Regions from separate parts of the Pseudomonas triclosanedens genome, predicted to be linked through region 4. Evidence: predicted binding sites of a transcription regulator. Region 4 holds the regulator's gene; each other region holds the start of a gene.
The links. Region 4 encodes FliA, which starts transcription of late flagellar genes. Its sites were predicted from a motif close to CTAAAGTTTNNNNNNNNNNNGCCGNTAA; they were not measured.
Positions count from the first base shown of each region.

Region 1: the regulator FliA is predicted to act here: its motif matches at 1,258-1,285, upstream of OU419_RS06035 (methyl-accepting chemotaxis protein).
Region 2: the regulator FliA is predicted to act here: its motif matches at 782-809, upstream of OU419_RS06030 (methyl-accepting chemotaxis protein).
Region 3: the regulator FliA is predicted to act here: its motif matches at 2,055-2,082, upstream of OU419_RS18345 (methyl-accepting chemotaxis protein).

Region 1 is NZ_CP113432.1:1,274,013-1,277,833, forward strand. Features, by position in the region: gene OU419_RS06035 (methyl-accepting chemotaxis protein) at 1-1,215, opposite strand, end outside; gene OU419_RS28880 (Flp family type IVb pilin) at 1,343-1,540, opposite strand; gene OU419_RS06045 (Flp family type IVb pilin) at 1,615-1,821, opposite strand; gene cpaB (Flp pilus assembly protein CpaB) at 2,172-3,083, shown strand; gene OU419_RS06055 (type II and III secretion system protein family protein) at 3,099-3,821, shown strand, end outside.
Region 2 is NZ_CP113432.1:1,270,167-1,273,987, reverse strand. Features, by position in the region: gene OU419_RS06035 (methyl-accepting chemotaxis protein) at 1-656, shown strand, start outside; gene OU419_RS06030 (methyl-accepting chemotaxis protein) at 1,015-2,904, shown strand; gene OU419_RS06025 (helicase HerA-like domain-containing protein) at 2,972-3,821, opposite strand, start outside.
Region 3 is NZ_CP113432.1:3,965,087-3,968,907, forward strand. Features, by position in the region: gene acnA (aconitate hydratase AcnA) at 1-1,925, shown strand, start outside; gene OU419_RS18345 (methyl-accepting chemotaxis protein) at 2,124-3,689, shown strand.
Region 4 is NZ_CP113432.1:2,126,688-2,130,508, forward strand. Features, by position in the region: gene flhF (flagellar biosynthesis protein FlhF) at 1-1,196, shown strand, start outside; gene fleN (flagellar synthesis regulator FleN) at 1,365-2,195, shown strand; gene fliA (RNA polymerase sigma factor FliA) at 2,192-2,941, shown strand; gene OU419_RS10030 (chemotaxis response regulator CheY) at 3,119-3,493, shown strand; gene OU419_RS10035 (protein phosphatase CheZ) at 3,519-3,821, shown strand, end outside.

The DNA of each region.
Region 1 (3,821 bases), 850 kb from region 4:
GATTTCCTGGGCGGCGGCACCCAGCTCGTTGATCGCGGCGGCGACGCTGTTGGTGCGGTTGGCCTGCTCGTCGGAGTTGCTCATGGACGAGTTGGAGGCGTTGACCACCAGTTGCGAGACGTCATGCAGGTTGCGTGCGGTGGAGGCCACTTCGCGGATGGATTCGTGGATACGCTCGACGAAGCGGTTGAAGGCGTTGGCCAGCACACCGAACTCGTCGTTGCTGGCGACCTTCAGGCGCTGGGTCAGGTCGCCGTCGCCCTGGGCGATGTCCTGCATGGCGCGGCCCATGTCGGTCAGCGGCGCCATCAGCACGCGGATCAGCATGCCCAGCAGGAACAGGATGGCGACGATGGCGATGATGGTGGCGATGATCGCCGAGGTACGAAAGTCGCTGAGCATCCGGTACGCGGCGTCCTTGTTCAGCACCAGCGCGACGTACCAGGTGACGCCCGGCAGGCCCTTCACCGGCGTCAGGGACACCAGTTGGTCCACGCCGTTGACGCTGACCTCCTGCACGCCCGGCTGCACCTTGGGCGCACCCTGCGGGTAGATGTCCGAGAGGCTCTTGAAGATCAGCTTGCTGTCGGGGTGCAGCAGGATCTTGCCGGCATCGCTGACCAGGAAGGCGTAGCCATCGCCGTCGAACTTCAACGAGTTGATGATCGCAGTGATGGTTTCCAGCTTCATGTCGCCAGCGGCAACGCCGATCAGTTGACCGTTGCGCATCACCGGCGTGGACATCGCCAGAATCTGCTCGTTGGTGCCGGCATCGAGGAACGGTTCGGTGACGATCAGCCGGCCGGCGGCCACGGCGTCCTTGTACCAGCCACGCTGGCGCGGATCGTAGCCGTCGGGCATCGGCGCATAGGGGCGCATGGTGAACACGCCGGTGGCCGCCTCGCCGAGATAGACCGACTCGAAGTTCTTCTGGAACACCGCCTGTTCCAGTACGTGCTGGATGCGCTCGGGCGTCGGTTCCTGGTCGGCCAGTTGCGCGGCTTCGCTTTCCACCAGTTGGATGCGGCCTTCCAGCCAGCTCTGGATGTTGCTGGCGGTCAGGCTGCCAACTTCTGTCAGGTAAGCGTCGGTATCGGCGTGGATCGCTTCGCGCTGGCGGAAGTCATTGAAGAGGATGAAGCAGGCGAAGGCGAAGATGACCACGAGGGAGGCCGCCAGAAGAATCTTCTTGGCGAAGGACAACGAGCGAAGCATCGGTAAAGCATCCTGCAGGTGGAACGAAGGGGTGTGCAGGATGTATCGGCAGGTTCCGCCGGGACTTTAGCGCGAGTGTGCACAAACGGGAGAGGCGACACGTCTCCCCCGGTGCTTTGCGGTGCGCTCAGGGTGTCAGGGCGGCTTTCACCAGGTCCATCAGGGTGCCCACCCGGGTGCCGATGGGGCCGGCGGCGGTCAGCAGGGCAATGGAGATGAGCCCCGCTATCACCGCGTACTCGATCGCGGTGGCTCCCTCCCGTTCGACGAGGAGGGCGCGGACCTTGCGCCACAGGCGTTGTGGCGGACGTTGGACGGGTTCCATAGGCGATTCTCCAGGCACGACGGCGAGCACTCGCGAAGAGGGTTTCGCGAGTGGCGTGCGGTGAATGTTGGGGGTCAGGCGCCGATGGCGCTCTTGATTGCTCCCATCAGCGTGCCGATGCGAGTGCCGATGGGGCCGGCGGCGGTCAGCAGGGCGATGGAGATAAGTCCGGCGATGACTGCATATTCGATGGCAGTTGCGCCTTCACGGTCATGGACGAAGAACTTCAGTTTGCCAAGTACATGTTGCGGAAGTTGCTTGATGGCGAGTTTGTTTTTCATGGCCGTCGCTCCGTGCACGCCCAACATCCAGGGCGGATGCCCTGACTTCACCGTCAGGCTAGGCGTAGCGGGCGTGAATGCAACCGATCAAATGGCGTTAATACCAAAGTAATAGTTCCGGAGTTCTAGAACCAACTGAAGGATTGGAAATTATCCGGCGGCATTTGACGCTATTTGAGCAGCTACTAAATTCTGTTTTGGAACAAATAGTTTCTAAATATGAAAAATGCTTCTTATCGAACTTCTTCAGGCGGCCGAAACAACAATTACAGGTCTGCGCCAGAACGTCGGTAGCGGGCCAGGCGGTGGGCCGCCAGGCCCTCGTTCCCCCACCACGCAAGGAAGTGGTCATGAATAGCAAGGTGCTGATGGTATTCGCCGGGCTGTTGCTGTTGTGTGCAGGTGTCGTGGGGTATCTGGGAATGTCGGTGGGCAAGCCCGTCGAGCCGGCGGCCAGGATCGCCGATGTGGCGCCCGCCGCAGCCAGCGAGGCGGACAAGTTGCAGCGCACGCCGGTAGTGGTGGCAAGCCGCGATCTGCCGGCGCTGGCGGTGATCGGCAAGGACGACCTGAGCGTCGAGATGCTGCGCACCGCGCCGGCCGGCAGCTATCCGAAGCCCGAGGACCTGATCGGCCAGCGCGTCTGGGTCGCGATTCCTGCCGGCAGCATCGTTTCCGCCGCAGTGGTCGAACCGGGCGGCCCGCTGGCGCGCACCATCCGGCCGGACGAGCGGGCGATGGCCATCGCAGTGGATGAGGTGGTCGGTGGTGGTGGCTTCGTGCTTCCCGGCGACTACGTAGACGTCATGCTGTTCGTCCAGGATCCGCAGGGCACTGAGCGTACGGTCAGCGCCCAGGTGGTGCTGCCCGGCGTGCGGGTCATCACCTACGGCGAGCAGATTGCCGTTGCCAGCGATGGCCAGGCACGCAATGCCGGTGATCCCAAGGACAAGACGCCGCGCCCGCCGCGTACCGCCGTGCTGGCCGTGCCGGCCGAGGCGGCTGCGCGGCTGATGCTGGCCAGCCAGGCCGGATCGCTGCGCCTGGCGGTTCGCAGCAAGGACGAGAATCTCTACGAGAAAGACCAGCAGGGCCGCTACCTCCAGGCCTCGCTGGGTGCTTCCGGGAGCCAGTCGATCACGCTCGAACAGTTGCTCGGTAGGCCCCGTCCGGCGCCGGCCATGCGCCAGGTATCGGCACCGGCGGTGGATGCGGGCATCGTGGTTTATCGCGGTACCACCATAACCCGTGAAGCACATTGAGCAAGGAGTGCATTGATGTCCAAGCGCTTCATTCTTTCTCTGGCCGTGCTGCTGGCCTGCGCCGTCCACGCCAGCGCTCAGGCGGTGCCGAGCGCCTGCGCCGGGTTCGCCGGCCAGCAACTGACCCTCGATCTCGAGCAGGGCGCGCAGCGTGACCAGCAACTGCCGGTGCCGATCAGGCGGCTGGCCATCGGCGACCCGAACATCGCCGACGTGCAGGTGCTCGACAAGCGCGACTTTCTCGTCACCGGCAAGGCCCAGGGCCTGACCAGCCTGCTGATCTGGACCGCCTGTGGCGATCAGCCGATGCGCACGGTGGTGCGGGTCGGCTCGCGGGCGGTAAGCGATGCCGGCGGGCAGCCCGCCGACATGGCCGCCGGGCTGCCCAACCAGGTGCAGACCGACATCCGCTTCGTCGAAGTCAGCCGCAGCAAGCTCAAGCAGGCCAGTGCCTCGCTGCTGCGCCGTGGCTCCAACTTCTTCGGTATCGGCTCGCCAGGCAGTGCCGGGCATATCAATGGCAGCATCTCCGACGTGCTGAACAACGGCGTGCGAGACCTGGCGAACGGCACCGGCGGCGCCATCGAGTCCACACTCAACAGCGGCTTCAACATCGTCTGGGGCGGTGGCAGCAGCAAGTGGCTGGGCTTCATCAACGCGCTGGAAGGCAGCGGTTTCGCCTACACCCTGGCGCGTCCGAGCCTGGTGGCGACCAGTGGGCAAAGCGCTTCGTTCCTC
Region 2 (3,821 bases), 860 kb from region 4:
ACCACGCCACCGATGCCTCGCACCAGGCTGGCGATGGCCGCCAGGTGGTGGAGCAGACCATCAGTGCGATGAACCTGCTGTCGGACAAGATCAGCTCTGCCTGCGCCAACATCGAGGCGCTGAACAGCCGCACGGTGAACATCGGCCAGATCCTCGAAGTGATCAAAGGCATCTCCGAGCAGACCAACCTGCTGGCCCTCAACGCCGCCATCGAGGCCGCCCGCGCGGGTGAAGCGGGCCGTGGCTTTGCGGTGGTCGCCGACGAAGTGCGCAACCTGGCGCACCGCGCTCAGGAGTCGGCGCAGGAAATCCAGAAGATGATCGAGGAGCTGCAGGTCGGCGCCCGCGAAGCCGTGGACACCATGACCGAGAGCCAGCGCTACAGCCTGGAAAGTGTGGAGATCGCCAACCGTGCCGGCGAGCGGCTGGCCAGCGTGACCCATCGCATCGGCGAGATCGATTCGATGAACCAGTCGGTGGCTACCGCCACCGAGGAACAGACCGCCGTGGTCGACTCGCTGAACATGGACATCACCGAGATCAACACACTGAACCAGGAAGGCGTGGAAAACCTCCAGGCCACCCTGCGCGCCTGCGCCGACCTGGAAAACCAGGCGGGCCGCCTGCGCCAACTGGTGGACAGCTTCCGCATCTGATCGCTGCCGCAATGAAAAAGGCGCCCGAGGGCGCCTTTTTCATTGATTGCTGACAAAGCGCAGGCGGACCTGTATCGCCGTTGAAACACCCGTCAGCCGGTGCGCCCTACCGTTCGTCCGGCAGTCTCAAGCTTCCCTGCGGCACGCCGAAATCAAGGGTGACGGCCTTTGATAGCAACCAACAAACCGGGCTCGTCGCCAAGCCGGGACAAGGGAGTTCCGGCTACGCCCGCACGGCTACCCGCCGCGCCGGCGCCGTCCGTTTCACACCAAGGGAACGGACCTTCCACGGCGGCATCGGACCTGTCGCCCGGATCAACGCCACTCCGGCCCCCACTACTTCCGGATTCAACGCAGCATGATCAAGAGCCTGAAATTCAGTCATAAGATCCTCCTGGCCGCCTCCCTCGTCGTCTTCTCCGCCTTCGCCCTCTTCACCCTCTACAACGACTACCTGCAACGCAACGCGATCCGCGACGATCTCGAAGACTACCTGCGGGAAATGGGCGACGTGACCGCCAGCAACATCCAGAACTGGCTGAGCGGCAGGCTCCTGCTGATCGAAAGTACCGCCCAGACCCTGGCTCGCGACAGCGCGCCCGAGCAACTATCCGCGCTGCTGGAACAGGACGCGCTGCGCAACACTTTCAACTTCACCTATCTGGGCCAGGAAAGCGGCGCCTTCACCATGCGCCCCAACAGTGCCATGCCCGACGGCTACGATCCGCGCACTCGCCCCTGGTACAAGGACGCCCTGGCCGCGGGCGGCACGACACTCACCGAGCCTTACGTGGACGCGGCCACCCAGCAACTGATCATGACCATTGCCACTCCCGCCCGCGCCAACGGCAAGGCGATCGGCGTAGTCGGCGGCGACCTCGGCCTGCAGACCCTGGTGCAGATCATCAACTCGCTGGACTTCAGCGGCATGGGCTATGCCTTCCTGGTCAGCGGCGACGGCAAGATCCTCGTGCACCCGGACAAGAATCTGGTGATGAAGACCCTCGCCGATGTCTACCCGCAGAACACGCCGAAAGTCGGCAGCGGCTTCAGCGAGTCAGAGCTCAATGGCCATGCCCGCATCCTCAGCTTCACCCCGGTGAAGGGCCTGCCTTCGGTGAACTGGTACATCGGCCTCTCCATCGACAAGGAGAAGGCCTACGGCATGCTCAGCAAGTTCCGCACCTCGGCGATCATCGCTGCCAGCATCGCCATCGTCGCCATCCTGTTCCTGCTGGGCATGCTGATCCGCGTGCTGATGGCGCCGCTGACCGACATGGGCCGCGCCATGCAGGACATCGCCCAGGGCGACGGCGACCTGACCCAGCGCCTGAAGGTCGCCAGCAACGACGAGTTCGGTGTGCTGGCCAACGCCTTCAACCGCTTCGTCGAGCGTATCCACGAATCCATCCGCGAAGTGGCCTCCACCGCACGCAGCCTGCATGACGTCTCGCAACTGGTGGTCAACGCCTCCAACTCGTCCATGAGCAACTCCGACGAGCAGGCCAACCGCACCAACAGCGTCGCCGCCGCGATCAACGAGCTGGGCGCCGCCGCCCAGGAAATCGCCCGCAATGCCGCCGATGCCTCGCACCATGCCACCGATGCCTCGCACCAGGCTGGCGATGGCCGCCAGGTGGTGGAGCAGACCATCAGTGCGATGAACCTGCTGTCGGACAAGATCAGCTCCGCCTGCGCCAACATCGAGGCGCTGAACAGCCGCACGGTGAACATCGGCCAGATCCTCGAAGTGATCAAAGGCATCTCCGAGCAGACCAACCTGCTGGCCCTCAACGCCGCCATCGAGGCCGCCCGCGCGGGTGAGGCGGGCCGTGGCTTCGCGGTGGTCGCCGACGAGGTGCGCAACCTGGCGCACCGCGCCCAGGAGTCGGCGCAGGAAATCCAGAAGATGATCGAGGAGCTGCAGGTCGGCGCCCGCGAAGCCGTGGACACCATGACCGAGAGCCAGCGCTACAGCCTGGAAAGTGTGGAGATCGCCAACCGTGCCGGCGAGCGGCTGGCCAGCGTGACCCATCGCATCGGCGAGATCGATTCGATGAACCAGTCGGTGGCTACCGCCACCGAGGAACAGACCGCCGTGGTCGACTCGCTGAACATGGACATCACCGAGATCAACACACTGAACCAGGAAGGCGTGGAAAACCTCCAGGCCACCCTGCGCGCCTGCGCCGACCTGGAAAACCAGGCGGGCCGCCTGCGCCAACTGGTGGACAGCTTCCGCATCTGATCGCTGCAGCAATGAAAAAGGCGCCCGAGGGCGCCTTCTTCGTTCGCGGGCGAAGCCGTCCTGGCAACTACCGTCGTTTACTCCCACCCAGCAGCGCACCCATCAACCCGCGCACCAACTGCCGGCCGATCTGGTTCGCCGCCTGGCGCACCACGGTCTTCGCGGTCTGGCTGGCCAGCGTGCCGAGCAGCTCTCCTGCCAGGCCGCCCAGGTCGCTGCCAATGCTCTTTTCCTCAGCCTTGGTTTCGGTCGGAGCCATCTTGCTATCGGCGCGACCAGTCAGCTTCTCGTAGGCGGATTCGCGGTCGACCGGCTGGTCATAACGCCCTGCCAGCGGCGAACGGCGAATCACCTCGGCGCGCTCGGCCTCGGTCAGTGGGCCGATGCGCGACTGCGGTGGCGCTACCGCTACACGTTGCACCATCGCCGGGGTGCCCTTCTCTTCCAGGGTACCGACCAGCGCCTCGCCGATACCCAGCTCGGTGAGCACCTTGAGGGTGTCGAAGGCCGGGTTGGGGCGGAAACCGTCGGCCACCGCACGCAGGGACTTCTGCTCCTTGGCGGTGAAAGCCCGCAGGCCATGCTGGATACGCAGGCCGAGCTGGGCGAGGACGTCATCGGGCAGGTCACTGGGCGACTGGGTGACGAAATACACACCGACACCCTTGGAGCGGATCAGCCGAACCACCTGCTCCAGGCGGTCCTGCAGCGCCTTGGGCGTGCCGTTGAACAACAGGTGCGCCTCGTCGAAGAACAGCGCGAGGATCGGCTTGTCGGCGTCGCCACGTTCGGGAAGCTGTTCGAACAGCTCGGCCAGCAGCCAGAGCAGGAAAGTGGCGTAGACCTTGGGTGCATCGTGCACCAGCTTACTGGCATCGAGCAGATGGATGCGGCCACGGCCATCGGCCTCGGGGCGC
Region 3 (3,821 bases), 1.8 Mb from region 4:
CCGTCACCCAGATGCTGCGCAAGAAAGGCGTGGTCGGGAAGTTCGTCGAGTTCTACGGTGACGGCCTGGCCGACCTGCCCCTGGCCGATCGTGCCACCATCGCCAACATGGCCCCGGAATACGGCGCCACGTGCGGCTTCTTCCCGGTGGACGAGATCACCCTGGGCTACCTGCGCCTGTCCGGCCGCCCGGATGAGACAGTCAAGCTGGTGGAGGCGTACAGCAAGGCACAGGGCCTGTGGCGCGAGAAGGGCCACGAGCCGGTATTCACCGACACGCTGCAACTGGACATGGGCGAGGTCGAAGCCAGCCTCGCCGGCCCGAAGCGCCCGCAGGACCGCGTTGCCCTGCCCCAGGTGAGCAAGGCCTTCGATGATTTCCTCGGCCTGCAGATCAAGCCCGCCTCCACCGAGGAAGGCCGCCTGCTCAGCGAGGGCGGCGGTGGTGCGGCAGTGGGTGCCTCGGTAGCGAGCGGCGAGGCGGATTACCAGCACGACGGCCACACCTACCGGCTGAAGAACGGCGCGGTGGTGATCGCCGCCATTACCTCCTGCACCAATACCTCCAACCCCAGCGTGATGATGGCCGCCGGCCTGCTGGCGAAAAAGGCGCTGGAAAAGGGCCTGCAGCGCAAGCCGTGGGTCAAGAGTTCGCTGGCGCCGGGTTCGAAGGTGGTCACCGATTACTTCCGAGCCGCCGGCCTGACGCGCTACCTGGACGAACTGGGCTTCGATCTGGTCGGCTATGGCTGCACCACCTGCATCGGCAACTCCGGGCCGCTGCTGGAGCCGATCGAGAAGGCCATCCAGCAGGCTGACCTGACCGTCGCCTCGGTGCTATCGGGCAACCGCAACTTCGAGGGCCGCGTACACCCGCTGGTGAAGACCAACTGGCTGGCCTCGCCGCCGCTGGTGGTGGCCTATGCCCTCGCCGGAACGGTGCGCACCGACCTGTCGAAAGACCCGCTGGGCACCGGCAAGGATGGCCAGCCGGTCTACCTGCGCGATATCTGGCCCAGCCAGCAGGAAATTGCCGAGGCAATCCAGAAGGTCGACACCGAGATGTTCCACAAGGAGTACGCCGAAGTCTTCCAGGGTGACGAGAAATGGCGCGCCATCCAGGTGCCGGACGCCAAGACCTACACCTGGCAGGACGACTCCACCTACATCCAGCATCCGCCGTTCTTCGAGCACATCGCCGAGGCGCCGCCGAAGATCGAGGACATCCACGAGGCGCGCATCCTGGCGCTGCTCGGCGACTCGGTGACCACCGACCACATATCCCCCGCCGGCAACATCAAGAAGGACAGCCCCGCCGGCCGCTACCTCAGCGAACACGGTGTGGCCTATGCGGACTTCAACTCCTACGGTTCGCGGCGCGGCAACCATGAGGTGATGATGCGCGGCACCTTCGCCAACATCCGCATCAGGAATGAGATGCTCGGCGGTGAGGAAGGTGGCAACACCCTCTACGTACCGACAGGCGACAAGCTAGCGATCTACGACGCCGCGATGCGCTACCGGCAGGATGGCACGCCACTGGTGATCGTCGCCGGGAAGGAGTACGGCACCGGCTCGTCCCGCGACTGGGCGGCCAAGGGCACCAACCTGCTGGGCGTCAAAGCGGTGATCGCCGAAAGCTTCGAGCGCATCCACCGTTCCAACCTGGTGGGCATGGGCGTATTGCCGCTGCAGTTCAAGGATGGCCAGGACCGCAAGACGCTGAAACTCAGCGGCAATGAAGTGCTGAGCATCAGCGGCCTTTCCGGCGAATTGAAACCGCACATGAACCTCAAGATCGGGGTGACGCGCGAAGACGGTCGCCAGGAGAGTTTCGAGGTGCTCTGCCGCATAGATACCCAGAACGAAGTCGAGTACTTCAAGGCTGGCGGCATCCTGCATTACGTGCTGCGCAGCCTGATCTGAAACATCTCGGGAAACGGCGCGGCGCCCCGCCAGGGGGCGCCGCGCGACAGTTTCTCTCCGCTCCGTGACTGATGGCACGCAGCCATCGTCACCCCTCCTGAAGCCCCCTGACATTTTTCTGTAATGGCCATCAACTTTCGGAGCCGGCGGCCGATAACCTGACCAATTGATTCGCTTCTGCTGTGGAACCCTTTGTACATGCGCAATAACCAGCCAATCACCCAGCGTGAACGCACCTTCCCCGCCGAACAGCGCCTGATCTCCACTACCGATGCCCGTGGCGTGATCAACTACGCCAACGACGCCTTCACGGCCATCAGCGGTTTCTCCCGCGAAGAACTGGTTGGCGCGCCGCACAACCTCGTTCGTCACCCGGACGTTCCGCCGGCGGTGTTCGCGCACATGTGGGGCACCCTGAAGAAGGGGCGCCCGTGGATGGGGATCGTCAAGAACCGCTGCAAGGATGGTGATCACTACTGGGTCAGCGCCTACGTCACGCCGGTCTATGAACGCAACGAGATCGTCGGCTACGAGTCAGTACGGGTAAAACCCACCGCCGAACAGGTTCGCCGCGCCGAGGCGCTGTACGCGCGGATCAATGCCGGCAAGGCGGCCATCCCAACTCGCGACCGCTGGCTACCGGTGCTGCTGGATTGGCTGCCGTTCATCCTGATCGGCCAGATCGCCTTCCTGATCGGCGCCTGGCTGAACTCGCACTGGGGCTTCCTGCTCGCCGCCGTGCTGTCGATTCCGCTGGGGCTCGCCGGGCTGGGCTGGCAACAGCGCGGCCTGAAACGTCTGCTGCGCCTGGCCGAGCAGACTACCTCCGACCCGCTGATCGCGCAGATGTACACCGACAGTCGCGGCGCACAGGCGCGGCTGGAGATGTCCATCCTCAGCCAGGAAGCACGCCTGAAGACCTGCCTCACCCGCCTTCAGGACAGCGCCGAATCGCTCACCGAGCAGGCTCGCCAGGCCGATACCCTGGCGCATCACAGCTCCGCCGGGCTCGACCGCCAGCGCCAGGAAACCGAACAGGTGGCAACCGCGGTCAATCAGATGGCGGCCACCACCCAGGAAGTGGCCGACAATGTACAGCGCACCGCCGATGCCACCCGCCAGGCCAATGACCTGACCAGCCAGGGCCGTCTGATCGCTGCGGAAACCCGCGAGGCCATGCAGCGCCTGTCCGACTCGGTGGGTGAAACCGGTGAAGCGGTCAGCCAGCTTGCCCGCGACAGCGACGAGATCGGCGGCGTGGTGGATGTGATCAAGAGTATCGCCGACCAGACCAACCTGCTGGCCCTCAACGCCGCCATCGAAGCAGCGCGGGCAGGCGAAATGGGGCGCGGCTTCGCCGTGGTGGCCGACGAGGTGCGCTCGCTGGCGCAGCGCACCGCCGAGTCCACCGGGCAGATCCACCAGTTGATCGCCAACCTGCAGAACACCGCCACCGAAGCCGTACGCGCGATGGAAGCGGGCCGGCGCCAGGCCGACGAGGGCGTGGAGCGCGTGCTGCGCGCCGACGACGCGCTGGTTGGCATCAGCGACGCTGTGGCCAACATCACCGAGATGACCACCCAGATCGCCGCCGCTGCCGAAGAACAGAGCGCAGTGGCCGAGGAAATCAACCGCAACATCAGCACCATCGCCGACCTTGCCGATCAGACTTCCGGCGAGGCCCAGCGCACCGCACTGCTCAGCGAGGAACTGACCCAGACCGCACAGCACCAGTACTCGCTGGTGGAGCGTTTCAATCGCTGAGGCCAGACTGTTGCGATGAAAAGAGCCCGTCCCATGACGGGCTTTTTCTTATGCTCGCCCCGAAGCTCACCTGCCCAGCGCGACTCCAGACCCGCGCCATGCACCGTGGCCCAATAGGGCAGTTTCTGTGAA
Region 4 (3,821 bases):
AGCTGACCGCTGCGCTGGACTACCAGGCGCCCGCGGCGGCCAGCAAGCCCAACCCGGCACTGGAGGCCGAGCTGCGCAAGACCCAGGCGCGTATCGCCGAGGCCCGTGCCGAGCTGAGCGCGCCTACCCGCATGAGCGAAGCGGTGCGCAAGGACCGTCAAATGTACGGCGTCGAAGCGCCGCGCCGCAGCGCCGCCCAGACTCTGGCCGAAGCGATGGCCGCTCCGGTCGCGCCGGTTGCCGCCGCTGTCGGCCAGCAGGCCCTGGAAGCCATGCGCTTCGAGCTCAATGGCCTGCGCGAGCTGATCGAAGTGCAACTGGGCTCCATCGCCTGGAACCAACTGCAGAACCAGCGCCCGAAACAGGCCAACCTGTGGCGCCGCCTGCAGCGCATGGGGCTGCCGGCAGACCTGAGCCGCAACCTGCTGGAGCGCGTTTCTTCCATCGCCGATCCGAAGCAGGCCTGGCGCATGCTGCTGGCTCACCTGGCGCGTTCGATCCAGACCCCGGATGCGGACTTGCTGGAGCAGGGCGGTGTGATCGCGCTGGTCGGCCCGGCCGGCATGGGCAAGACCACCACCCTGGCCAAGCTGGCCGCCCGCTATGTGCTGAAATACGGGGCGCAGAGCCTGGCGCTGGTATCGATGGACAGCTTCCGCCTGGGCGCCCAGGAGCAGATCAAGACCCTCGGCCGCATCCTCAACGTGCCGGTCACCCTGGTCGATCCGGGCCAGTCGCTGATCCAAGCGATGGCTCCGCTGGCTCGCAAACGCCTGGTGCTGATCGATACTGCCGGCCTGCCTGCCAACGATCCGGCGCTGCGCATGCAACTGGAGGCCCTGGCGGCGCAGAGCCTGAATGTGAAGAACTATCTGGTGCTGGCGGCGACCAGCCAGAGCCAGGTGCTCAAGTCCGCCTGGCAGAACTATCGCCTGTGCGGTCTGGCCGGGTGCATCCTGACCAAACTGGACGAAGCCGGCAGTCTCGGCGAGGCGCTCGCGCTGGCTATAGGCCAGCGTCTCCCGGTAGCCTATCTGGCGGACGGCCCGCGAATTCCGGATGATCTGCAGGTGGCGCGCAGCCACCAACTGGTCAGCCGCGCCGTGAGCCTGCAGGCGCCGGACGAGCCGAGCGAGGACGCAATGGCCGACATGTTCGCCGGCCTTTACCAGCAGCCGGTGCGTCGCGCCGGCTGAACGAATTGAAAGCCCCGTTGTGGGGTGGCGGGTGGCCGGCAGGGCCGCCCGAGCAATGCGGATGCTCTGGGAGACGATCCGCGAGCGCTGGAAGCGGTAGAGCACCGCGGCCGGCAGGGCCGAAGCGCCAGGGGGCGCATCGGCTGAACGACGAGACAAGGTATTGATATGGGCATGCATCCCGTTCAGGTAATCGCAGTCACCGGTGGCAAGGGTGGCGTCGGCAAGACCAATGTGTCGGTGAATCTTTCGCTGGCGCTGGCCGACCTCGGCCGCCGAGTCATGCTGCTGGATGCCGACCTGGGTCTGGCCAACGTCGATGTGCTGCTGGGCCTTACGCCCAAGCGTACGCTGGCCGACGTGATCGAAGGCGAGTGCGATCTGCGCGACGTGATCCTCCAGGGGCCCGGCGGTATCCGCATCGTCCCGGCGGCATCGGGGACGCAGAGCATGGTGCACCTGACGCCCATGCAGCACGCCGGCCTGATCCAGGCGTTCAGCGACATCAGCGAAAACATCGACGTACTGGTGGTGGACACCGCGGCGGGCATCGGTGACTCGGTGGTGAGCTTCGTGCGCGCGGCGCAGGAAGTACTGCTGGTCGTCTGCGACGAACCCACCTCCATCACCGACGCCTACGCTTTGATCAAGCTGCTCAACCGCGACTATGGCATGACCCGTTTCCGCGTGCTGGCGAACATGGCTCACAGTCCCCAGGAGGGTCGCAACCTGTTCGCCAAGCTGACCAAGGTGACCGACCGCTTCCTCGATGTGGCGCTGCAGTACGTTGGCGCCATTCCCTACGACGAATCGGTGCGCAAGGCAGTGCAGAAACAGCGTTCGGTGTATGAGGCGTTCCCGCGCAGCAAGGCCTCGCTGGCTTTCCGCGCGGTGGCGCAGAAGGTCGATAGCTGGCCGCTGCCAGCCAACCCCCGAGGGCACCTGGAGTTCTTCGTCGAACGCCTGGTGCAGCATCCGACCACGGGTTCGGCCGTATGATGACGGCCTCCGGAGCGCGTATGTACAGCAAGGCGCAGGCGCAGAACTCCCAGGACCAGCTGATCCAGCGGTACGCACCGCTGGTCAAGCGGATCGCCTACCACCTGCTCGGCCGCCTGCCGGCCAGTGTGCAGGTTGAGGACCTGATGCAGGCCGGCATGATCGGCCTGCTGGAAGCATCCAAGAAGTACGACGCCGGCAAGGGCGCGAGCTTCGAAACCTACGCCGGCATACGCATCCGCGGGGCCATGCTTGACGAAGTGCGCAAGGGCGACTGGGCACCGCGGTCGGTGCACCGCAATACCCGCATGGTCAGCGACGCGATCCGCACGGTGGAAGCCAGAACCGGACGCGACGCTAAAGATCAGGAGGTTGCTGCCGAACTCAATATGAGTCTCGAAGATTATTACGGCATCCTCAGCGACACCCAGGGCAGCCGCCTGTACAGCTTCGATGATCTGTTGCAGGACGGCGAGCACGGCGCGGGTCTGAGCGAAGACGCTTCGCACCATGACAACGAGCCTTCCCACGGCCTGGAAGACGAACGCTTCCAGGCGGCGCTCGCCGATGCCATCACCAAGCTGCCCGAACGCGAGCGGCTGGTGCTGGCCCTGTATTACGACGAGGAACTGAACCTCAAGGAGATCGGCGAAGTGCTTGGTGTCAGCGAGTCCCGGGTCAGTCAGTTGCACAGTCAGTGCGCCGCGCGCCTGCGGGCACGTCTGGCGGAGTGGCGCGCGCACTGAGCTTCGGGTAGTTTCCCGTCGGCCTTTTCCGAAAGGAAATTCGCAGGGTCTCAGATTTCTTCTGGGTGACGTCCCTTTGACGTCGCCCTCTATGGATGAGCGCACGGCGCTCGATGAATTGACGGCACGCCCGCCAGGGCGCGTCTGGTATCGATGGAGGTCGGTTTGGACAAGAATATGAAAATTCTCATCGTGGACGACTTCTCCACGATGAGGCGCATCATCAAGAACCTCCTGCGGGATCTGGGGTTCACCAACACCGCAGAAGCCGACGACGGCACTACTGCGCTGCCGATGCTGCACAGCGGTAACTTCGACTTCCTCGTCACCGACTGGAACATGCCCGGGATGACCGGCATCGACCTGCTCCGTGCGGTCCGCGCCGACGAGCGCCTGAAGCACCTGCCGGTGCTGATGGTCACCGCCGAAGCCAAGCGCGACCAGATCATCGAAGCGGCCCAGGCCGGGGTCAACGGCTATGTGGTCAAGCCTTTCACCGCCCAGGTGCTGAAGGAAAAGATCGAGAAGATTTTCGAGCGGGTCGGCAGCTAGTCGACTCGAAAGCCGAGAGGGCGTCATGGATCTCGTCAACGAATCCGAGGGTGACTTCGAGTCGACCCTGAAAAAACACGCGCGCGAATTGGTCGATTGCCTCGAACGCGGCGAAGTACAGACCGCCGTGCAACTGATCTCCGAGCTCAACCAGGCGCGTGATCGCGGGCTTTATCAAGAAGTCGGCAAGCTCACCCGCGAGTTGCACAACGCCATCGTCAACTTCCAGATCGATCCCAGTTCCCGGCATGCCGAGGAAATGTCGCAGATCGCCGACGCTACCGATCGCCTGTCCTACGTGGTGCAGATGACCGAGAAAGCGGCCAAC